DNA from 4 places in the Brevibacterium spongiae genome. Region 1 is predicted to be linked to each of the others. Evidence: riboswitches for the same ligand, from Rfam matches in the RefSeq annotation. Region 1 holds a riboswitch; each other region holds the start of a gene.
The links. A riboswitch is a leader RNA that binds a small molecule or an ion and turns the genes downstream of it on or off. The one in region 1 is predicted to bind thiamine pyrophosphate.
Positions count from the first base shown of each region.

Region 2: it holds a riboswitch for thiamine pyrophosphate, as region 1 does, so the genes downstream of both, L1F31_RS05440 (ECF transporter S component) here and thiC (phosphomethylpyrimidine synthase ThiC) in region 1, are expected to answer to the same signal.
Region 3: it holds a riboswitch for thiamine pyrophosphate, as region 1 does, so the genes downstream of both, thiM (hydroxyethylthiazole kinase) here and thiC (phosphomethylpyrimidine synthase ThiC) in region 1, are expected to answer to the same signal.
Region 4: it holds a riboswitch for thiamine pyrophosphate, as region 1 does, so the genes downstream of both, thiO (glycine oxidase ThiO) here and thiC (phosphomethylpyrimidine synthase ThiC) in region 1, are expected to answer to the same signal.

Region 1 is NZ_CP093443.1:579,501-585,192, reverse strand. It holds gene L1F31_RS02635 (DUF1684 domain-containing protein) at 1-49, opposite strand, end outside; gene L1F31_RS02630 (M18 family aminopeptidase) at 183-1,487, shown strand; TPP riboswitch at 1,543-1,651, shown strand; gene thiC (phosphomethylpyrimidine synthase ThiC) at 1,647-3,530, shown strand; gene L1F31_RS02620 (TAXI family TRAP transporter solute-binding subunit) at 3,645-4,637, opposite strand; gene L1F31_RS02615 (TRAP transporter permease) at 4,654-5,692, opposite strand, start outside.
Region 2 is NZ_CP093443.1:1,229,186-1,234,877, forward strand. It holds gene L1F31_RS05430 (energy-coupling factor transporter transmembrane component T family protein) at 1-679, opposite strand, end outside; gene L1F31_RS05435 (ABC transporter ATP-binding protein) at 672-2,219, opposite strand; gene L1F31_RS05440 (ECF transporter S component) at 2,219-2,848, opposite strand; TPP riboswitch at 2,872-2,979, opposite strand; gene L1F31_RS05445 (purple acid phosphatase family protein) at 3,103-4,962, shown strand; gene L1F31_RS05450 (universal stress protein) at 4,987-5,692, opposite strand, start outside.
Region 3 is NZ_CP093443.1:3,065,991-3,071,682, forward strand. It holds gene L1F31_RS13810 (TenA family protein) at 1-703, opposite strand, end outside; gene thiD (bifunctional hydroxymethylpyrimidine kinase/phosphomethylpyrimidine kinase) at 787-1,662, opposite strand; gene thiE (thiamine phosphate synthase) at 1,659-2,405, opposite strand; gene thiM (hydroxyethylthiazole kinase) at 2,402-3,316, opposite strand; TPP riboswitch at 3,304-3,437, opposite strand; gene L1F31_RS13830 (DUF3800 domain-containing protein) at 3,701-4,594, shown strand; gene L1F31_RS13835 (winged helix-turn-helix transcriptional regulator) at 4,606-5,070, opposite strand; gene L1F31_RS13840 (SRPBCC family protein) at 5,185-5,692, shown strand, end outside.
Region 4 is NZ_CP093443.1:1,702,945-1,708,636, reverse strand. It holds gene L1F31_RS07690 (DedA family protein) at 134-1,525, shown strand; gene L1F31_RS07685 (ketopantoate reductase family protein) at 1,479-2,432, opposite strand; gene thiE (thiamine phosphate synthase) at 2,429-3,115, opposite strand; TPP riboswitch at 3,128-3,231, shown strand; gene thiO (glycine oxidase ThiO) at 3,221-4,411, shown strand; gene thiS (sulfur carrier protein ThiS) at 4,408-4,677, shown strand; gene L1F31_RS07665 (thiazole synthase) at 4,679-5,446, shown strand; gene moeB (molybdopterin-synthase adenylyltransferase MoeB) at 5,443-5,692, shown strand, end outside.

The DNA.
Region 1 (5,692 bases):
AATTTCGTGAATCGCGCCAGGTGTTCCACTCCGTCACGAACTGATTCACGTCGAACACTCCTTGCCGTCGATGCTGCGGTTGCAGGGTCCCTGCCGCCGCTGTCGCCCCAGGCTCGGTGCAACCCGATGTCTGAGACCTCTTCCCTTGTCATCCAAACTACCGCAAAGGATAGGCTGGGGAAATGAATGAATCACTCCCGAGACCGGTTCCTGCCGCGCAGACCGCGGACGACCTCGGCGACTTCGTCAGCGCCTCCCCCAGCTCATACCACGCCGTGGCCACCGCCGCCCAGCGTCTGGAGAAGGCCGGTTTCTCCCGCCTCGATGAGGCGAGCGCGTGGGCGCTGACTCCCGGGACGGGCAATTTCGTCATCCGTGACGGTGCGATCATCGCGTGGATCAATCCCACCACCGCCGAGGCGGCTCCCGGGTTCCGCGTGTTCGGTTCCCACACCGATTCCCCGGCTTTCAAACTCAAACCCGGCCCTGAGTACACCGCGGAGGGGACGCGTCAGGTCGGTGTGGAGATCTACGGTGGTCCGCTGCTGAATTCGTGGCTGGACCGGGAGCTCGCCTTCGCCGGTCGGCTCAGTCTCGCCGACGGCCGGACCGTGCTCGCACAGACCGGGCCGATCGCCCGTATCCCGCAGCTGGCGATTCATCTCGACCGGCAGGTCAATGAGGGTCTGACCTTGGACAAGCAGCGTCACACGGCTCCGGTCATCGGCCTGGCCGAACTCGCCGAGGCAGACATCGTCGAACTGCTCGCCGCCTCCGCCGAGGTGGATCCCGAACAGGTGGCCGGCCACGACGTCTACACCGTTCCTACGCAGGCACCGTCACGGTTCGGTGCCTCCGAGGAGTTCTTCGCCTCGCCGAGGCTGGACAACCTCCTGTCCGTCCACGCCGGAGTCACCGCCTTGGCGAATCTCGACGCCGACGGTCTCGAGGGGATCCCGCTGTTCGCGGCCTTCGATCATGAGGAGATCGGATCGAACTCACGGTCCGGAGCGTGCGGGCCGTTCCTCGCCGATGTCACCGAACGCATCATCGCCTCCCTGCTGCCGAACTCGACGCGCAGCGACTATCTGGCCTCCTTGGCCGCCTCGGTGTGCGTGTCCTCCGATGCCGGGCACGCCGCGCACCCGAACTATCCGGAGCGTCACGACCCGCATGTGCGTCCACACCTCGGCGGCGGTCCGCTGCTCAAACTCAATGCTCAGCAGCGCTACGCCACGGATGCCGTGGGCACAGCAGTGTGGGCGCGAGCATGTGCGGCCGCCGGGGTCGAGTATCAGGACTTCGTGTCGAACAATGCGATGCCCTGCGGGTCGACGATCGGTCCGCTGACCGCCACCCGCCTGGGCATGACCACCGTCGACGTCGGACCGGCACTGTATTCGATGCACTCGGCCCGGGAGATGGTCGCGATCTCCGACGTCGTCGCCCTCGGCGCGGTCGCGAAGACGTTCCTCCAGGGCGACTGACCCGCGCCCCACCTCGGCGAGGTTGTCCCACGCGCTGACCTCGTGATACGAATTGCATGACCCCACGGGAGCCCTCTTCAAGGGCTGAGATCGGACTGAATCGTCCGAGACCGTAGAACCTGATCCGGTTGATACCGGCGTAGGAAGTGAGGACTGCAGATGACTGCATTCACCCCTGAAACACCTGTCCCTGCCACGACTGTGCCCACCGAGCGTGACCTCGGCCCGACCCCCGACGCGAACGAAGCGGCCGCCTCGGTGCGGGGATCCGAGGATCAGTCGGTGCGGAAACCCGAGGACTGGTTCACACTTGAGCAGTACCCGACGCATTCGCCGGACTGGGTCGAGGACGCGGAGCACCAGGTCCGCGTGCCGGTCACCCGCATCGAACTCGACGACACCGACGGCCGAGCGAACGACCCCGTCCACGTCTACCGCACCGTCGGCCCCGGCAGCGTCCCCGAGGAAGGCCTCCCAGCGCTGCGGTTCCCCTGGATCGACTCCCGCCTCGACACCGAAACGTATGCAGCCCGCGGCCACCGCATCGCCGACGACGGACGTGCGGCAGTGCGCAGAGGTGCGCCCTCGCAGCAGTGGAAGGGGCGCAAACCGGTTCCGCGACGAGCCAAGACCGGCCGCACGGTGACCCAGATGCACTACGCCCGGCAGGGCATCATCACCCCCGAGATGCGGTTCGTCGCCCTGCGCGAACAGTGCGATGTCGAACTCGTCCGCGCAGAACTCGCCGCCGGGCGCGCCATCATCCCGAACAACATCAACCACCCCGAATCCGAGCCGATGATCATCGGCAAGGCCTTCCTCGTGAAGATCAACGCGAACATCGGAAATTCCGCGGTCACCAGCTCCATCGCCGAGGAGGTCGACAAGCTGCGATGGGCCGCGAAGTGGGGCGCCGACACCCTCATGGACCTGTCGACCGGCAATGACATCCACACCACCCGGGAGTGGATCATCCGCAATTCGCCGATCCCCATCGGCACCGTCCCGATCTACCAGGCGCTGGAGAAGGTCGACGGTGACGCGAACGCGCTGACCTGGGAGATCTACCGCGACACCGTCATCGAGCAGTGCGAACAGGGTGTGGACTACATGACCGTCCACGCCGGTGTGCTGCTGCGCTACGTCCCCCTCACCGCCAACCGGGTCACCGGGATGGTCTCCCGCGGCGGGTCGATCATGGCCGGCTGGTGTCTGGCCCATCACGAGGAGAACTTCCTCTACACCCACTTCGATGAGCTCTGCGAGATCTTCGCCCGCTACGACGTCGCGTTCTCACTCGGCGACGGACTGCGACCGGGCTCCATCGCCGATGCCAACGATGCCGCCCAGTTCGCGGAACTCGACACTCTCGCCGAACTCACCGAACGCGCCTGGGCCCACGACGTCCAGGTGATGGTCGAAGGGCCCGGGCACATTCCGCTCCACCTCGTGCGGGAGAACGTCGAACGTCAGCAGGAGCTGTGCCACGGCGCACCCTTCTACACCTTGGGTCCGCTGGTCACGGACATCGCACCCGGCTACGACCACATCACCTCGGCGATCGGAGCGACCGAGATCGCCCGCTACGGCACGGCGATGCTCTGCTATGTCACCCCAAAGGAGCACCTCGGTCTGCCCGACCGCGACGACGTCAAGACCGGAGTGATCACGTACAAGATCGCCGCCCACGCCGCCGACGTCGCGAAGGGCCACCCCGGGGCGACGGCCCGCGATGATGCGCTGTCGAAGGCACGGTTCGAGTTCCGGTGGCGGGACCAGTTCGCTCTCGGTCTTGACCCGGAGACCGCCGAGGCGTTCCATGACGAGACGCTGCCGGCGGAACCGGCGAAGACCGCGCACTTCTGTTCGATGTGCGGGCCGAAGTTCTGCTCGATGCGCATCTCCCAAGACATCCGCGACACCTACGGAAGCGCCGAGGCGCAGGCCGCGCTGGCAGGCATGCAGGAGAAGAGCCGCGAGTTCCTCGCCTCCGGCGGGACGGTGTACCTCCCCGAGCCAACTGTCGGCCCCCACGACGGCTGAGCCGCCTGACCCCACGACCCCCAAGACGGCTGAGCCAGCCGACAACCCGACAACGGGCGGCTGAGCGCGCCGGCACCAATGCCGTCAGCGCCTCAGACGCCCGCCGCGGGTGTTCTACTTATTCAGTTCGTCGAGCGCTTTCTGCGAACCCGGATGCAGTGTGATCGGCTTCGGCGGTTCGGCGGTGTCGAGGTTGATCTCCTTCGCCGCCGCATGCACCTTGACCAGGTCGTCCTTCTTGTCGAAGACGAGCTTCGTCAGAGCGCAGGCAGTGCCTTCGTCCATGTCGTTGCGGACCATGAGCACGTTCGGGGTGACGATCGTCTTGATCGCGTCGACGCCTTTGTAGGTGTCGCCGGGAATCTCGGCCACCTCGTAGACGGGGTTGATCTCCTTCATCTTGCCTTCGAGGTCGGAGATGTCGAGGATCTCGACGTCCTTGCCGTTCGAGGTGAACAGGTCGGTGACACCCGCAGTGGGCAGACCGCCGGACCACACCATGCCGTCGATGGATCCGTCCTTCATCCCGTCGACGGTCTTCGACAGGTCGAGGCGCTGTTTGGTCACATCGCCGTCCTTGAGGCCGGCGGATTCGATGAGGCGGTTGGCGATGACCTCGGTGCCGGACTTCGGCGACCCGGTCGAGATCGTCTTGCCCTTGAAGTCCTCAACCGAATCGATCTTCGCGTCCTTGCGCACGACGACGTGGGTGTAGTTGTCGTAGATGCGTGAGAGCGCCGAGATGTCCTCGGCCTCCTTGAAGTCAGCGTTGCCAGAAACCGCATCGGCTGCGGTATCGGCCAAGGAGAACGCGATGTCGAAGTCGCCGCTGGACAGCTGTTGGAGGTTCTGCACGGAGGCGCCGGTCTCCGAGGCGGTCGCCTTGAGATCGGAATTGTCGGAGATCACCTGCGCCAGACCGCCGCCGAGCACGTAGTAGACACCTGTCGAGTTTCCGGTGGCGATGGTGATCTGCCCGGAGGCGGCAGTGCAGCCGTCTCCGCCTTCGGCGGCGGGTTCGGCTTCGCGTTTGCCACCACATGAACTCATCGTCAGCACCGCGGCCAGGGCCGCCGCAGCGATCGTGAACGTCGTTGTTCGCTTCATGGACTTCGTGCCTTTCTCAGTTGGTCCCGGCCGGTGTTCCGGTCGAGGGTGGTTCCGTGGAAGGTCCGTCGCCGGACCCGGCCGCGCCGGTTGCGCTCGTTCCTGGTCCGCCGTTCGCCGAGGCGGCCGTTCCGTCCTCGGTCCCCCTCGCCGAGGCGGTCGCCGGCTTTCGTCGGAGGAGCAGGTGGATGACGACGGCGAGGGCGAGGGCCGCGAAGCCGACCGTCATCGACAGCGGTTGGAGGTAGAGGAGCGCACCGGCGGCGAGGAAGCACAGGACCCGCTCGGGCCATCCGGCACGGCGGATGATCCAACCGCCGGCGCCGGCGGCCAGGGCGGCAACGGCGAAGGCGGAGACGAAGAAGGTCCAGACTGCGCCGACGAATCCTCCCTGCGCCACCAAGGCAGCCCCCTCGGGGGTGAAGGTGAAGGCCAAGGGCACGAGGAACGCAGGGATCGCATACTTACACGCCTGCCACATCGTCGCGATGACGCGGCCTCCTGTGATGGCCGAGGAGGCGACAGCTGCCAGCGCTGTCGGCGGGGAGACCTCGGAGAGGACCGCGTAGTAGAAGATGAACATCGCTGCCGCCGCCTCGGGGACTCCGAGGGTGATGAGGGCGGGTCCGACGATGACCCAGCTGATGATGAACGAGGCGGTCACCGGCACCGCCAGACCGAGCACCGTCACGGCGACAGCGGCGAAGATGCAGGTGAGGATGAGGATGACCGTCGGATCGTCCGAGAACGCCTGCGCTCCCTTGATGAGGATGTCGGAGATGACCTGGCCGAGTCCGGTCTTCGTGATCGTCGAGACGATGATGCCTGCGGCCGCGCACACGCTGGTCACCGGCAGAACGGAGCGGATGCCTGTCGACAGGGCTCCGTAGAAGACGTCCCAGACGGCGCTGAGGATGGTGGCGGGTTCGCTGCGGCGGGCGAGGATGATCTCGATGATCCCGAAGCCGATGCCGACGAGCGTCGCGTAGACGACGGCTTTGAAGGGAGCCATGCCGAGGGCGAGGAAGACGACGATGATGCCCAGGGAGATGAAG
Region 2 (5,692 bases), 650 kb from region 1:
CCAGGGTCGTCGCCTTCCTGATCGAGACCACGAGCAGCACGAAGATCCCGCTGAACAGGCTGCGTGTGCGTCGCACCAGCGAGCCTCCGGCCACTCCACGGGCGCGCCTGGCCATCGCCAGCACCTGCCACTCGCTGACGAGCAGACCGAGCAGCCGGGTGGAGCCGAGCACGGAGACCACGACCACTTCGGGCAGACGCAGATGCTGGATGAGGGCATCGGCCAGATCGCGCGGATCGATCGTCGACGCCAAGACGATGAGCGGGATCGCCAAAGCCAGGGCACGGACGAAGATCGCCGCGGCCGCATCCAGGGAACCGGTGGTGAACACGATGGGCCCGGCATCGAGGACGACCGAGCCCGTCTTCTCCGCCAGCAGCGCCGTTCCCCACGCCGCCACCAGCGCGCCGGCCGGCAGGAACCACAGTCGCTTGGCAGCGGCTGCGAGATCGAGACCCGTGACCGGCAGCGCCAGCAGGCAGAAGGCGAGCACCACCCCGGCCGAGGCGAGGTCGATGCTCAGCAGCGCTCCCACCATGAGGATGAGTGCCAGGGCGATCTTCGTCAGCGGATTGCACCTGACCAGGGCGGTTCTGCGCACAACGGGAATGAGCTGACCCGGATCCTCGACTCCCGCCTCGGCGGTGGTCCGGTGTCGACGTTCGAGCTGTTCACTCACCACGATCACCGGCCCTGACCATGGTCGGTCGGCCGAGGTCGATCGTTCGGGCACCGATCGCGGCGAGGAACGCCTGATCATGGCTGACGGCGACGACAGCAGACCCCCGAGCGAGCACGTCGAGGAACATTTCGACCAGACCTGCCCAGGTCAGAGCGTCTTGGCCGAAGGTCGGTTCGTCGACGACGATCACCCGCGGCCGTGGTGCGAGCATCGCCGCCACCGACAGGCGACGCTTCTCCCCACCGGAGAGACTCTGCGGGTGTGCCTCGGCCACCCCGGTCAGACCGAGGGACTCGAGCAGCTCGGCCGCCCGGGACTCGACCTCCGGCTGTGACCACCCGGCCAAGCGCGGTCCCAGTTCGAGTTCGGAGGTCACGCTGGCCGTGAGGAACTGGTGGGCAGGCTCCTGGAAGACCATGCCGATGCGCGCGGCCAGCTGGGCCGAGGGCCACGCGTACGGTCGGGCCCGCTTCGCACCCTCGCGCAGCACATCCTCGGCGAGGACCCGTCCGGAGAATTCCGGGATGAGCCCGGCCAGCGTCAGCGCCGTCGTCGACTTCCCGGCCCCGTTGGGGCCGACGAGGCCGAGGGCCTGCCCGGCGCGAATGCTCAGATCAAGGTCCGTGGCCGCAGGTATCGCCATCCGCGGGCGGGCCACGCTCAGCTGATTCGTCCGCAGCAGAACCTCGCCGAGGCGGCCCTCCGAACGCTGCCCACCGTCGGTGGCCAGCGGAGAGGATCTCACCGGTTCGGGTCCGGGATCAGGAGCGGCACCCCGGGGTGAGGTGAGAAAGCGGGAACTCTCCGGCATCCAGATTCCGCAGTCGATGAGCGTCTCACGAAGCTCGGGGTCACGGAAGACCTGCGTCGGTGAACCTTGGGCGACGATCCCCGCCCGACCGAGCACGATGACTCGGTCGACGTGGTCGAGCCACAGGCCGACCCGGTGTTCGACGACGATCATCGTCGCCGCGGTCTCGGCCTGCACAGCAAGCACGGCATCACGGACATCCTCGGCAGAACCAGGATCGATATTGGCCGTCGGCTCGTCGAGGACGATGACCTCCGGTGCCATCGCATGGATGCCCGCCAGCGCCAACCGCTGCTTCTGCCCACCGGACAGGGCGGCACTCGGATGATCCTGCGGCAGGTTGAGTCCCAACGCACGCAGCGAGGCGGGAATCCGGGCCGCGATGACCTCGGCAGGCAGGCCGAGGTTCTCCATTCCGAAGGCGACATCGTCGCCGATGCGGGAGAAGATCACCTGCGAATCGGGATCTTGGAGGACCAGCCCGGTGCCGCCTCGGCGAGGGTCCGGGGCGTCTCCGCCGATGAGGAGCTCACCGGTCGCCTCACCGGATTCGTCGGAGAGGACGCCAGCGATCGCGTGAAGCAGCGTCGACTTGCCCACCCCGGAGGACCCGAGGACGAGCACCTTCTCACCGGCGGCGATGTCGAGGTCGAGGGGGCCGACGGCCGGAGCGTCACGGTCGGCATGCGTCCACGAATACCCGCGCGCCGTGATCGGCAGCGCCATCAGCGCAGACGGCCGGAGGCGAACGAACTCAGCGCCCCGGTCTTCGCGATCGCCCGGTAGGCGAACCAGGCGCCGATGCCGGAGATGACGAGACCGGAGATGATCGCGCACACCGCGTAGGCGGCCTGGAAGGAGAACTGCCATTCGGCGTTGTACATGATGTTCTCGCTCACGGCCATGAACGCCGCCGCCAGCACCCCGGACAGAGCCGTGACCCACAGCGTGAATCGCCTGTACCCGAAGGCCGCGAAGACGAGTTCGGCGCCGAGGCCCTGCAGGAATCCGGACAGCAGCACCGTCGCCCCGAAATGAGACCCGAGGACCGCTTCGACGATGGCGGCGATGAGCTCGCACAGCAGTGCGGCGCCGGGCTTGCGGATGATCGCACCGGCCAGAGGCCCGGCCAGCACCCACAGCCCGGCGATGAGGCCGATCGAGGGTGGGAAGGCCTGGAACGCGAGCTCGAGGACCTTCCAACTCAGCGCCAGCACCCAGAAGACGAGCCCGACGGCGATGCCGAGCACTGCGGTGGTGACATAGTCGACGACCCGCCACGATTTCGTCTTGGGCGCCAGCGTGTGGACCGGCTTGGCAGGCGTCGTGGAATCGGGCGTGGTGGTTTTCGGCATGATGCCTCCTCAGTCACAAGGAGGGGTGAAGAGTCTCGACTTCCTTCGGCGGTGCTAACCGCATCAGGTTCGAGGGTCTGCAGCTCGTCTGCACTCTCAGCGCCCCTGACGGCGCTCCCCTGTCGTAGCCACCACTGTACAACAGGGGAGACCCGCGACCGCTCCGCCTCGGTCATCGAGGGTTCACTTCCCGTTCCGCTGGACGTCGACAGCCTTCGAACACTACTTCACTACTGGTGAGTAGAAATGGGCGAATGACGACTCATCGCCTCCGACGCCGGTTCTCCGCCCTGTCCGCCGGTGTTCTGCTCACCGGGCTGGTGGCCGCTCCGCTTCCCGCCGATGCTCAAGGCCTGGGCTCCGGTACGCCGAGTCCCGGACCGACGGAGTCGCAGCCGCGCACCAGCGATGAGACGGGTCCGCAGCAGCGGACGGAGACCGGTACTGAGGCGATCACCGATGCCGTGCTGCAGGTCGGAGCCGATTCGACCGCACGCAATGTCTCCTGGATGAGTGAGAGTTCGGGCGGGGGAGAGGTCCGGTGGGCGCCGGCGAGCGAACTCGCAGGCAACGAGCTGCCCGACGATGCGCAGACAGCCGAGACCACAGATTCCGGGATCGGAGCCGATCTCTCCCGCCACTTCAACCATGCGACGATGACCGACCTGGAACCCGGCACCGAATACGCCTATCAAGTCGGCAGCGAGGAGGACGGCTTCACCGAGGTGGCACGGTTCACGACGGGAGACGACGGCGGTGACGACGAATTCCTCGTCTTCGGTGACCCGCAGATCGGTGCGGGAGGTGGAACCCCCGACGACGCATCGGCGTGGGACCGCACGCTCACCTCGGCGGTGGCCACAGCGAAGAATCCGGACTTCTTCTACTCGCTCGGAGATCAGGTCAACAGTGCCATCAGTCAGGACGAGTACGGGCAGTACCTGGCCCCGGACCCGACCCGCACACTGCCGCAGGCGACGACGATCGGCAATCACGACGTATCGTCCAAGGCATACGAACAGCACTTCAACCGGCCCAATGTCAGCGCCGACCATGGCGGCGGTGGGCCCCTCACTTCGGGTGGGGACTATTGGTTCACCGAATCCGACGTTCTGTTCATCAACATCAACTCGAACAGCTCGGATATGGACGCCCACGCAGAGTTCATCGACGACGTCGTCGCCGAACACGGTGACCAGGCGCGCTGGACGGTGCTGGGCTTCCACCACTCGATCTACTCGACGGCCACCCACTGGGACGACGCCGATGTGAAACGGCTGCGGAAGGCGATTCCGCCGGTCGCGGCCCGCAACGACATCGATCTCGTGGTCTCCGGGCACGACCACATCTACAACCGCACGTTCCTCATGGACGGTGAAGGCAAGCCGATTCCCGGAGCAGATGCGGGACGTGAACAGGAGAAGGCGGAGGGGCAGACGCTCTATCTCACTCTCACCTCGTCGACGGGATCGAAGTTCTACAGCCACGTCCCCGGGCTCGAGTGGGAAGGCAAGAGCGTCTACAACGACGTTCCCGCCTTCACCCGCGTCCGAGTCAGTGACGACGCGCTGCAGGCCACGACCTACGAAGTGCCGGCAGGCGGCGGGGGACAGTCGGAGGGCCAAGCGGAGAGCCAGGCTGCCTCGGAACAGGTCGACGATGTGGAACTCACCCGCGCAGGATCAGGCGAACCGGGGCCCGGTGAGGACGCGGAAGCCGATACCAGCGCGGACGGGTCGGACGGCGGAGTTGGCGGCTCGGATGCCGAGGCCGACGGTACGGATGCTGACGCTGGGGCAGGTGGTGACGCTGACGGGGCAGGCGCAGATGCCGGCGGCGCGGACGGCGCAGACGCAGGCACAGGTGCCGATGGCGCAGATGCCAGCGGAGCACAAGGAACCGGGAGTCAGGCCGACGCCGGAGCCGAAGGAGACTCCGCCTCGGCCGATGCGGGCACCGGAGCTCAAGCCGACGCCGGAGCCGAGGCGGGAGGCGACCTGCCCCGCACCGGCGGCGACCTCGGTCTGCCTGTGGCCGTCGGTGCGGTGGCGGTCATCCTCGGCGCCGTGTTGGTCGCAGCGGCACGACGACGCCGAGGTGCGGGACGAGCCTGACCGTCCCGAATCGGGCGAATTCCGTCAGCTCGGGACGATCATCACCGGGCCTTCGGCATGGTTGAGTACGCCGCGTGAGACGGAGCCGAGCAGTGCGCTCCTGATGCGCCCGCGCCCGCGCGTGCCCATCACCGTCAGCTGTGCCCGGGCGCTGATCTCGACCAGCGTATGTGTGGGTTCGCCGACCGGCACCGAGGATGAGACCTCGAGGTCCGGGAACTGCGCCGACAGCTGCGCGACCTCACCCTCCAGACCGGTGGCGATCTGCTTCTGCCGCCGCCCTGTGACCTCGGAGCTCAGTTCGAGCTCGGGATACCAGTAGAGCCATTCCTCCCCCGCCGGCAGCACCGCCACGACTTCGAGAGGGGCCTCACGCACGGCGGCCTCGGCAGCCGCCGTGACCATGGCGACCCGACCGGTATCCGAACCGTCGACGGCCACGACGACCGGTCCGTCGGCGTCGGCCTTCGTCGCATGATGCGGGACGACGATGGTCGGACAGTGGGCGTGGGCCGGCACGGCGGTGGACACCGAACCGAGGACGCGGCCCATGAAGCCGCCGCGCCCGCGCGCACCGAGGACGATCACCTCGGCGTCGGCACTCAGCGTGATGAGCGAGCCCGCGGCATCGCCCGGCGCTGTGCGGAAGCTCTTCTCACCGGGGTGATCGCGGAGGAGTTCGACCGCCTCGGCGAGGGTCTTCTCCGCTTCCTTCTCCGCTTTCGTGTCC
Region 3 (5,692 bases), 1.7 Mb from region 1:
CCCAGTTCTGCATCGCGTGCGCCGAGGCCCAGAAGTGCAGTTCGTACGTGCATGCCTGTTCGAAGGCTGCCCGCATGCGGGTGGCTTCTTCACTGGTGGCCTTCGCGAATTCCTGTTCGAGGATCTGCACGGCGTGGCGGGTCGAATCGTCGAATTCCGGTGAGTCGTAGGTCTGCACCCATGTCCGGTACGGGTGGTCCTCGGACATCTGTCCGGCTTCTTCGACGAGCACCTTGCCCATGTGGGCGTATACCCAGAAGCACGGCAGGACTGCGGCCACGCCTTCCCCGTATGAGCGGCTGGCGGCCGTGGCGACGAGGAATGACACGTAGCCGAGCGTCGTCGGCGAGGCCTTGAACCGGGAGCCTGAGGTGGTGAGTTCGTTCAGGTCTGCTGCGAGCCTCGGGTCGGCGAGCAGCTCCTCGTGCATTCCCTCTTCGACCGTGATCGCCTCGGCGGCGGATCCGGCCCAGAAACGGGATTCGTCGCGGTCGACGGTCTTCGCAGCCAGGAACGACATGGCCTTGGCATAGCCGCTGAGATAGATGCTGTCCTGGGAGATGTAGTTGACGAAGGCCCTCGTGTCCAGGGTGCCGTCGGCGAGTTGGGCGAGGAACGGCAGCGCTTCGATCTGTGTGACGATCGGGCGGACGCGGTCCCAGAGCTGAGTGGTCTGCGGTCCGGCGGCGAAGTTGACGGTCATAGGAACTCCTTTGTACTCATTCGGTCTGTGCTCTAGCGGTCGTGTGCTCAGGCGGGAATGCGTCGTCAAGTGGGAATGCGTCGTCAGGCGGGCGACCCGCGAACGATGTCGACCTGATGGTCGACGGGACCGTGCGCCCCTTCCGGGTCGATGCTGACCTGCCAGTCCGCGGCCGATCTCAGGGCTCTGGCCAGGTATTCCAGGGCATTGCCGACGGCCTCGCCGAGGAGGTCGAACCCGATCCCGGCACGTCCACTTCCGTGTCCGAGGACGGCCGCTTCGGCGGTGATGGCCGCCGAGAGGGTGCACCCGGTTCCGTGGGTGTTCGCAGTCGCCACGCGGGGGTGGGTGAACTCGCGGATCTGCCCGTCACGGGTGGCGAGGATGTCGGTGACGTCCCCGTCGGTGCCGTGCCCGCCCTTGAGGAGGACGGCGCCGGGGCCACGCTCGAGCAGTCGAAGTGCCTGGTCACGCATCTGGTCCGGCGCCTGCGCTTCGGGCTCGTCGTCGGACAGGAGCAGAGCCGCCTCGGGGAGGTTGGGGGTGATGAGGTCGGCGACGGGCAACAGGTGGGTGCGAACCGCGTCGACGGCGTCGGCGGCGAGCAGGCGGTGACCGGAGGTCGCGATCATCACCGGGTCGACGGTGAAGAAGCCGAGCGAACCCGCGGCGGCGCGGGAAACGACGAGCTCGACGAGTGACCGGCTGCCGAGCATCCCGGACTTCGTGGCATCGACGGGCATATCGTTCAGCACGGAGTCGAACTGGTCGGCGACGAAATCATCGTCGATCGGGTAGACCCGGGAGACGCCGTGCGTGTTCTGCGCAACGAGGGCGGTGATGACACTCGTGCCCAGGGTCTTCCGTGCGGTGAAGGTCTTGAGGTCGGCGTGGATTCCGGCGCCCCCGGACGGGTCGGTGCCGGCGATGGTCAGAGCGATCGGCGGGCGAGTGGTCATGACTGACCGCCGGCAAACGCTGCGAGCAGTTCAGCGGCTGCGGCCTGCGGGTCGCCGGCCATGCAGATCGCCGAGACCACACAGATCCCGAGCAGTCCGCGCCCACGCAGGTCAGGGGCCCGATCGATGCTGATGCCGCCGATCGCGACGGCGGGGATGCCGGCTTTCGTGACCAGTTCGCCGAGGCGGTCCGGTCCGATTCCGTCCGGGGCGTCGGCCTTCGTCGTGGTGTCATAGACCGGCCCGATGCCGACGAGATCGACGACTCCCGAGTCGCGGGCGGCGTCGAATTCGTCGCTGCTGGCGGCCGAGAGACCGATGAGCGGTGCTTCGCCCAGGGCGGCGCGCACCTCGGCGACGGTGGTGTCGGTCTGGCCGACGTGGATGTGGATGTCCTCGCCTTCGTCGATGAGGCGACGGGCCACCTCGACGCGATCATTGAGGACGACGGGCACGGTGCGGTCGGTGCCGCGGGTGGCGGCGTCGACGGCGGCGATGACCTGACGTGTGAGTGAGTAGAATTCGCCGTCGTCGATGTCCTTGTCGCGAACCTGGACGATGCCCACTCCCCCTGCGACGGCGGCCTGCACGGTCTCGGCGACGGTGCGCCCGGCGGCCGCGCATTGGGCGGAGTCGGTGACGAGGTAGAGGCGGGTATCGATGCCTGCGAAGCGACTGTTTGCGCCTGCGACGCGGTCGGTCGCGTACGGGCTTTCGGCAGTGTGCGCGGACCCCGCGGTCATGCCTGCACGCCTTCGCTCGCGTCGAGTGCATCGATGCTGACCCGCGCTCCGGCCAGACGGTCGCCGTCGACGGCGTAGAGCGCGTCGAGGAAGTTCACGGAGTAGCTGCCCGGTCCCTTCGCCCCGTCGGCGGCGAGTTCCCCGGCGACCGCGAAGTGCGCGTGGGCGGCGACGACGGCTTCGAACCTCGCCGAGGCGGCTTGACTGTCCGCGGCCTGTTCCGGTGCGTGCACGGCTGAGGCATCAGCGTCGGGATCGGCGAGTCCGGTGCGGGCCGCGGCGAGGTAGGCGCTGGTGACGGCACCGAGGGAGCAACCGGTGCCGATGACCAGCGGCATGAGTTCGTATCCGCCGGAGACGCGGGCGACGTGGTCGGTGCCATCGATATGGGCGACGACGGCGTCGGTGGGACCGGAAACGGCAACGATCGCGCCGGTTTCCCGGGCCAGTTTCGCTGCGGCCGGCAGGACGGCGTCGACTTCGTCGGTGGAGTCGACTCCGCGACCGCCGAGGCCGACTCCGGCGAGTGCGGCGATCTCGGAGGCGTTGCCGCGGATGGCGGTCGGGTGATCGGCGGCGGCGCGGCGGATGCGGGAGGTGCGGAAGTCGACGGCTCCGACGCTCACTGGGTCGAGGACCCAGGGCTTGCCGGCGGCATTCGCAACGTCGATGGCGGCGTCGGCAGCAAGCAGCTGATGGTTCGAGGCGGTGCCGAAGTTGATGAGGATCCCGCTGGCGATGCCGGCGAACTGTCCTGCATCGGCTTCATGGTCGAGCATCGCCGGGGACGCGCCGACGGCCAGGAGCACGTTCGCGCTGAATTGCTGCACGACGGTGTTCGTGATGCATTGGATGAGCGGGTTGGACGCACGCAGTCGTGCGTTGGCAGAACGCAGGTCGAAGTCAACCATGACGATCCCTTCGCTAGTATGGCCCAGATCAGGTTCGATGGGTGTTCTCTCAGCCTCGGTGTCCTCCGCGCGCAGCGTCTCGGTGCGAACGGATCCTCATGAGGCACCCCATGTCAATGGCTCCGACTGTATCAGCACCACCGGACACGAGCGACTTCTTCGATGTCGAAAGAACAATGACGGATGAGGGGCACCAAAGATACTCACTCACCATGGTTGCCGTTGGTCCCCCATACCAGAACTATTGCGGGGAAATCTGTGCTGTGAGAATATTGAGGTGGTAGCGAGGAGGTCACCTCCTAGAGCGCCAAGTCGCAAGCCCACGTCTCAGACGTGGGTTTTTGCGTTGGGCCTCGTGTCAGAGACGCTGGGTAGAGTTCGACCATGTTGCTCGCCTATATCGATGAGATCGGTGAACCTGGCCCTTACGTTGCAAAAGACCACCCAAAGTTCAACACAAACCCGGTCTTCGGCTACGCAGGCTTCGTCATCCCCGAAAACTCGGCTCGAAGATTCGGGCAGATCTTCACTGCAGAGAAGCGACGTGTCTTTGCCAGCGAACTGCGGGGCATAGACAACCCGGGCCGCTGGGAGCGCAAGGGATCAGATATCTTCACTCCAGACGCTTGGCGAAGCTACGGTGAGCAGATCCGTGTCTTTCGCGGGCTGATCAACAGGCTCGCAGAACTGAGTGGACGAGTCTTCTTCTATGCCGAACAGAAGGAAGTCGGCACCAGGAAGCAAGTGCGGCTCTCCGATGAGCAACGCGAAGCTTCAGCTATGCGAGAGTCGGTCAATCGTCTCTGTCGTCACGCTGACAATTGCGGCGAAAATCTACTGATGCTGATGGACCAGATCAATGAGAAGCAACGGGCTGCAAGAGTAGCGACGATATACGCACACATATTCTCGCGTTCCCAAGAGTTTAGGGAAATGAATGCTGCCATTGAGCCGCCCATGCACATTGACAGCGCTCTCAGCTCCAATATTCAGTTTGCCGATTGGATTGCAGCCGCCGTCAGCCGAGCGATCGACTACCAACTCGAACGCGAGTCAAAGTACAGCTGGATACCTCAAGCCCTGAGCAATCACATGCACCATCGCATCACCTATGAATCCAAGCTTCGCCTTTGGCAGAGCTCGCTCAATGATCTCAACAACTTTGACATCTTTAAGTCCGAGCGCCCAGTCCAAGAGAAAACGGGCTCTGGAGGCATGAGTCCCGAGGACCTCGCGAAGCTCGAAAAGATCAAGCACGCGACGATGAAGAGAAGATAGTCATCCCACCCCTAGTCGGCCCGGTGCGCCCACTTCTCGTCCGGCATTCCGGGACCCTTCGACGCCGTGACCACCTCAGGGACGCGATCACAGGCGGTGCACTCGAGCCCCGAATGCACCTCGCCGTCGCAGTCGTCGTGGCGGTAGATGATCGGACGACCACCCGGCGCCTCCCACCGATCGCCCCAGTCGGTGAAGGCGACGAGCACTCCACGCAGGTCGCGCCCCTTGTCGGTGAGGTGGTATTCGGCTCCCCCGGAGGCCGATTCCCTGGTCATGATTCCCGAGGCGACGAGACTCTCGAGCCTGGTCGTCAGCACATTGGTCGCCACCCCCAGGCGCTTCTGGAAGTCTCCGAACCGCGTGACTCCCGCGAACAGTGCATTGCGGATGATGAGCAGACTCCATCTCTCGCCGACGATCTCCAGAGATCGCGCGATGGAGCACACTTCGTTGTCATATGTTCTGCCCAGCATGGAAACGATTCTACCCTTTTACTTGCATGATGAAAGTGGCCGTGAGACTATCGTGTCACCGACTTGCATGAAGCAAGTTGAAAGAATGGCAGACAACGGCAAAGGAGCCTCGCCATGTCCACGACCGAACCCACTGCTCGACCCGACACAACTCAACAGCCTGATTTCACCTTCACCTACGAGGTGCCGCAGTCACCGAACGAGGTCTTCGACGCGGTGACGAATGTGCGCGGATGGTGGTCTCAGCGCATCGACGGGGCGACCGACCGCCTCGGCGAGTTCGTCTATACGGTTCCGCAGATCCACACCACCCGCGCCGAGATCATCGAACTGATCCCCGGGGAACGCGTTGTCTGGAGAATCCTCGACAATCGGTTCGGAGCATCTCCCGACCAAGTCGACGAATGGGCGGGGACGACCGTGCGCTTCGACATCGCGCCGACCACCGCAGGGACTCGGCTGACCTTCACTCACGTGGGGCTCACCTCGGCGCTGGATTGCTATGACGGCTGCGCGGAGGGGTGGACGGTCAACGCCCACGACAGCCTGCACCGACTCATCACGACGGGGAAGGGAAACCCGATCACCCCTGAGGTCGAAGCCGATCTGCTCGCTGCCGGCT
Region 4 (5,692 bases), 1.1 Mb from region 1:
GCACCGCCGGTCCACAGGGGTTCGCCCGCAGTCTCTGGTTCCGGTTTTCCGCATCACGCCTGCCGGCCGACCGCTCACATCATGCGCTCGACCGCGTTCTCGCACCTCGACCGGGTCTCTAACGTGGATGAGCATGGACCTCGCACTCGAGCTGCTCACCGCCGTACTCACCTCCCCGTGGGTCTACCTGCTCATCGCCGTGGCCGCGAGCCTCGATTCTCTGGTGCCCGTCGTGCCTTCGGAGACGCTGCTCATCAGCGCCGCCGCCTTCTCCGCTTCCGGGATCCCCCATCCGGCCGGCCTCGTGCTCGCGGCCGTGCTCGGGGCGCTTGCCGGTGATCTGGCCGCTCACGGGGTCGGTCGATTCGCCCGGTCGCGACTGGCACGGTCACGAACGCGACGGTCACGGACACGGCCGTCACGTCAGCGCGCCTCGCGGCTGGGACGGTCACAGACCAGCCCTTCGCGACTGCGAACCTCGTGGCTGCGACAGGTCGCCTGCCGGCTGCGGCAGCGCACCTCGGGAGTCGTCGATTCCGCCTGTTCCGCCTTCGCTCGGCGAGGCGCGTCCGCCCTCGTCGCCGGTCGCTTCATTCCCGGGGGTCGCACGCTGACGACGATCGGTTCGGGGATGCTCAGGTTTCCCGTGCGTCGGTTCCTTCTCTGGGACGCGATCGGCAGCCTGGCCTGGGCACTCTATTCGACGGGGATCGGGCTGATCGGCGGCGCTGTGTTCGACGACCGGCCGCTGCTCGGAGTGGCCGTCGGCATCGGCATCGCACTGTTCATCACCGGGGCGGCCGAATTCGTCCGACGCCTCCGCCGCACGGCCTGGGTCTCCGGGGCGCGAATCGGCAAGGCCCCGACCGGCAAGTTCCCGACGGACAAGTTCCGCGACGCCGGGCCCCGCGTCGACACGTCGCGGGGCCGAAGTGGCATCATGGAGACGATGTCGAATACGCACGTATGGTATGTCAGCTACGGATCGAACATGGCTCGCGACCGGCTCGCCTGCTATCTGCAGGGTGGTCGACCGCCCGGCGCGCATGTCACCTATCCGGGAGCGCGGGATGGCACTCCGCCCCGCGCAGAAGCCGGAATCGAACTGCCCGGCGCGATCTACTTCGCCGGAGCCTCGAAGGTGTGGGGCGGAGGAATGGCGTTCTACGACCATCACATTCCCGGCCCCACTCCGGCCAAGGCCTACCTCATCACCGCCGCACAGTTCGCCGATGTCGCAGCCCAGGAGATGCATCGGCGGCCGGCCGCCGATTCACCGCTGGAGCGCCTCGTCTTCGACCTGCCCGCGGGATCCTCGCATTCGGTGGGGCCCGGCGGGTACGAAACGCTTCTCGTCCTCGACGTCGCTGACGGCGTTCCGGTGGTCACGTTCACCGCCCCGCACGGTTCGGCCGACATCGAACACACCCAGCCGAGCGCACCCTATCTGGCGATGCTGCGCACGGGCGCGGCGGAAGTCAGCGCTGCTTCTGGGCAGCTCCTGCACGCAGCTGCACGAGTGTGAGGTCGAGCAGCGGAGTCTGCACTCCCAGCCCGGCGGCCTTCGTCGACAGATCGCCGAGGATGTGCTCGGCTTCGCTGGGCAGCCCGGCGGTGACATCCCGGTAGAGGGACGAGGTGAACGCCGAACCGTCCTCGGTGAGCATCTTCACCGACATGGCATGCGACTTCTCGGACACCGGATGGCCTGCCGCTGCCGCCACGGCTTCGACTTCGGCGATGATCTGCAGCACGTGATCGTGACCACCGGCGGTCATGATCGCCCCCACCGGGGCACGGAACAGGCAGGTGACGACCCCGGCGGCGGCGATGAACGCCCATTTCTCCCACAGCCCGCCGGTGATGTCGTCGATGACCTGCAGTCCGAAACCGGGGACGTCGAGTGCGGCGGCGATCGGCGCGGGAACCTCTCGGCCGTCGAGGTCGCCGATCGTCATCACCGACAGTCCGGTGAGCTGATGGACCGCATCGCCTTTGATGGTGCCGACGATCTTGACGAATCCGCCGAGCACCTGTCCCGGATAGCTCTCCTGCAGCAGGTCGATCTGGGCCATGCCGTTGAGGAATGGGATGATCGTCGTCTTCGGTCCGATGGCGGGGCGGATATCGCCGAGCACCGAATCCAAGCCGTTCGCTTTGACCGCGACGATGACGAGGTCGAATGTGCGTGGGTTCGCCTCCAGTTCGGGCGCGGTGATCACGTCGACGGTGTTCGTCCGGTCGGCATCGGGAGACACGAAGCGCAGCCCGTCGGTGCGGACCCGCTGCGCTTTGGCCTCACGGAGTAAGAAGGTGACGTCCCGACCGGCTTCGAGCAGGTAGGTGCCGAAGGCTCCGCCGGTGGCGCCGGCCCCGGCGATGAGGATCGTGAGTCCGTTTCCCTCAGCTGTTGGGTGCGTGGTCTCTGTCATCCGAGTTCCTCCTTCAACGCCCGTGCGGCTGCGCCGGGATCCTCGGCCGAGGCTATCGCACGGACGACGACGGCGCGGGAGGCGCCCGCGTCTCGGACCTCATCGAGTCTGGCACCGGCGGCGATCCCACCGATGGCGAACCAGGGTTTGTTCGCCGCCGAGGCGGCCACCTCGGTGAGCAGCTGTGTGCCCACGGCGGGACGGCCGGGTTTCGTCGGCGTCTCCCACACGGGACCGACGCAGAAATAGTCGATCTCCGGGTCCGCCTCGGCGGCGAGCGCCTGGTCCAGGGAATGGGTGGAGCGGCCGAGGATGACCTCGGGGCCGAGCACGGCCCTGGCCTGGGCGCTGGTGAGATCTCCCTGCCCGACGTGGAAGACGTCGGCGCCGGTGAGCAGTGCGATATCGGCACGGTCATTGACGGAGAACAGTTTCCCGTGCTCGGCGGCGACGTCGCGAAGCACTTCGAGGACGGCGATCTCGGCTCTGGCTTCCAACGATTTGTCGCGCAGTTGGATGATGTCGACTCCCCCGGAGTAGGCGGCGTGGAGGAACTCGGGAAGATCGCCCTGGGCGCTCCTGGCGTCGGTGCACAGGTAGAGGTCGGCTGCGGCCAATCGGTCGTGCCGCTGGGCACGGAGCGTGCCGGGCACCTCGGTGTGCGGTGGCATATCTGTGGTCATGGTCATAGAGTAGAGGAAGTTCGCGGGAGCCTCACAACGAGGCTGAGAGGGCGTAGGAGCCGACCGTCAGACCTGATGCGGATCATGCCGCCGGAGGGAGAATCCATGCACGTCATCGTCGTCGGGGCCGGAATCATCGGCCTCTCGACCGCGTGGCATCTGCGCCGCCTCAGTGCCGAAGTCACCATCATCGATCCCACCCCGGGCCAGGGGGCGACCCACGCTGCGGCAGGGATGATCGCTCCGGCTGCCGAAGTGGTGTGGGGGCAGACTCCCCTGTACCCGCTGATGCAGACCTCGGCCCGGCTGTACCCGGATTTCGCTGCAGAGGTGGCGAGCGCAACCGGTGCCGATCTCGGCCTCACCGACACAGGCACACTCGTCTGTGCCGGGGACCGTGCCGATCTGCAGGCGCTGCGGGAGCTGCGAGAGAACCAGGACGAGGCCGGCTTCACGACCGAACTGCTCACCGGCTCGCGCGCCAGGAGTCTGGAACCGGCCCTGTCACCGTCGGTGGCCGGGGCCGTCCGCATTCCCGGGGATCATTCCATCGACCCCCGGCGGATCACCTCGGCGCTGCTGACTTCCTTCGCCTCCGGTCTGCTGAGACGACGGGTGACAGGACTCGTCCGGGACGGCGGTGCCACTGTGGGTGTCGAGGTCGAGGACGGCAGTCATCTGTCGGCCGATCAGGTCATCATCGCCGCCGGCACCGAGGCGAACGGCATCACCGGCGTACCTGTCCTGCCATTGCGGCACGTGTGGGGTGATGTCCTGCGACTCCGTGCCCCGGCGGAACTGGACCCCCTCCTCACCTCGACCATCCGTGGATTGGTCAACGGTCGGCCCGTCTATCTCGTTCCCCGTCCCGACGGTGAGATCGTACTCGGGGCCAGTTCCCGTGAGGACGGCCGGTCCGGCATCTCCGCCGGGGCGATGCACCGGCTCCTCCAGGACGGTCAGCGGCTGGTCCCTGGCGTCCTCGACTGTGAGGTCACCGATGTCACCACTCGCGCCCGCCCCGGCTCCCCCGATGATCTTCCGCTCATCGGCCGAGTCGATGACGGCTGCATCGTGAGCACCGGGTACTTCCGCCACGGAATTCTTCTCGCCCCTCTCGGGGGACGCCTCAGCGCCGAGCTCGCGTTGGGTCTTCGCTCGGACTGGCTGCCCGACGGTGCCCTCGACTCCGTGGACCTCCAGCGATTCTCTGCCGACGCCACGATGCCTGCCTCCACCTATGACCCTGCTGATGATCCGCTGCCCACCACCGACTCCCAGAGGAGCCTGTTATGACTCGCACAACATCCGCACCAGCTCAGTCACCGGCCATCGTGCTCAACGGCGAGTCCCGCGCCCTGCCCGCCGCCACCTCGGCGCTCGAGCTCGTCGCCGAGGTCACCGGGCGTCAGCTCCGTGAGGACGGAACCCCGGCCGACGGAGGGCGGCTGGGTGTCGCCCTGGCCGTCGACGGTGAGGTGATCCGCCGCGGCGCCTGGTCCGATTTCACCCTCGCCGACGGGCACACCGTCGACATCGTCACCGCAGTGCAGGGAGGCTGAGATGACCTGGACGATCGATGATGTGGAACTGTCCTCCCGACTCGTGATGGGCACCGGTGGGGCGAGCTCATTGAGCATCCTCGATGCGGCTCTGCAGGCATCGGGCACGGAGCTGACGACCGTAGCGATGCGCCGCTTCGATGCCGAGTCCCGCGATTCTGTGTTCATGCTGCTCGACCGTCTGGGCATCCGCATTCTGCCGAACACCGCCGGATGCTATACCGCTCGGGATGCCGTGCTCACTGCACGGCTGGCCAGGGAGGCGCTCGAGACGAACTGGGTGAAGCTCGAAGTCATCGCCGATGAGGACACCTTGCTGCCGGACCCGATCGAACTCTTCGCCGCAGCCGAGGAACTCGTCCTCGACGGGTTCACCGTCTTCGCGTACACGAACGACGACCCCGCTCTGGCGAAGCGACTCGAAGACGCCGGCGTGGCAGCAGTGATGCCCGCCGGGGCACCCATCGGCAGCGGACTGGGCATCCTCAATCCGCACAACATCGAAACCATCGTCGCCCGAGCACAGGTGCCGATCATCCTCGACGCCGGTGTCGGCACCGCCTCCGATGCGGCGCTGGCGATGGAACTCGGATGCACCGCGGTGCTGTTGGCCTCGGCGGTCACCCGCGCCCATGATGCGCAGGCCATGGCTCGGGCGATGGCGCTGGCCGTCGAAGCCGGACACCTGGCGGCCGGTGCCGGCCGCATTCCGAAACGGCCCCTGGCGCTGGCGTCGTCGACCTTCGACGGAATGGTCAGCACGTCATGACCACGGTCAACGCCACCCCAACACCGGACACCGGACTGGCCCCACTCGTCGCCCCCGGTCCACCGCTGGCACAGGAGGAGATCGCACGCTACGCCCGCCACCTCAGCCTGCCGGGATTCGGACTCGAGGGGCAGCGGCGGCTGCGGGCCGCCTCGGTGCTCGTCATCGGGGCCGGGGGTCTCGGGTCCCCTGTGCTCAACTATCTGGCGGCCGCCGGGGTCGGGTCTCTGACGATCATCGACGATG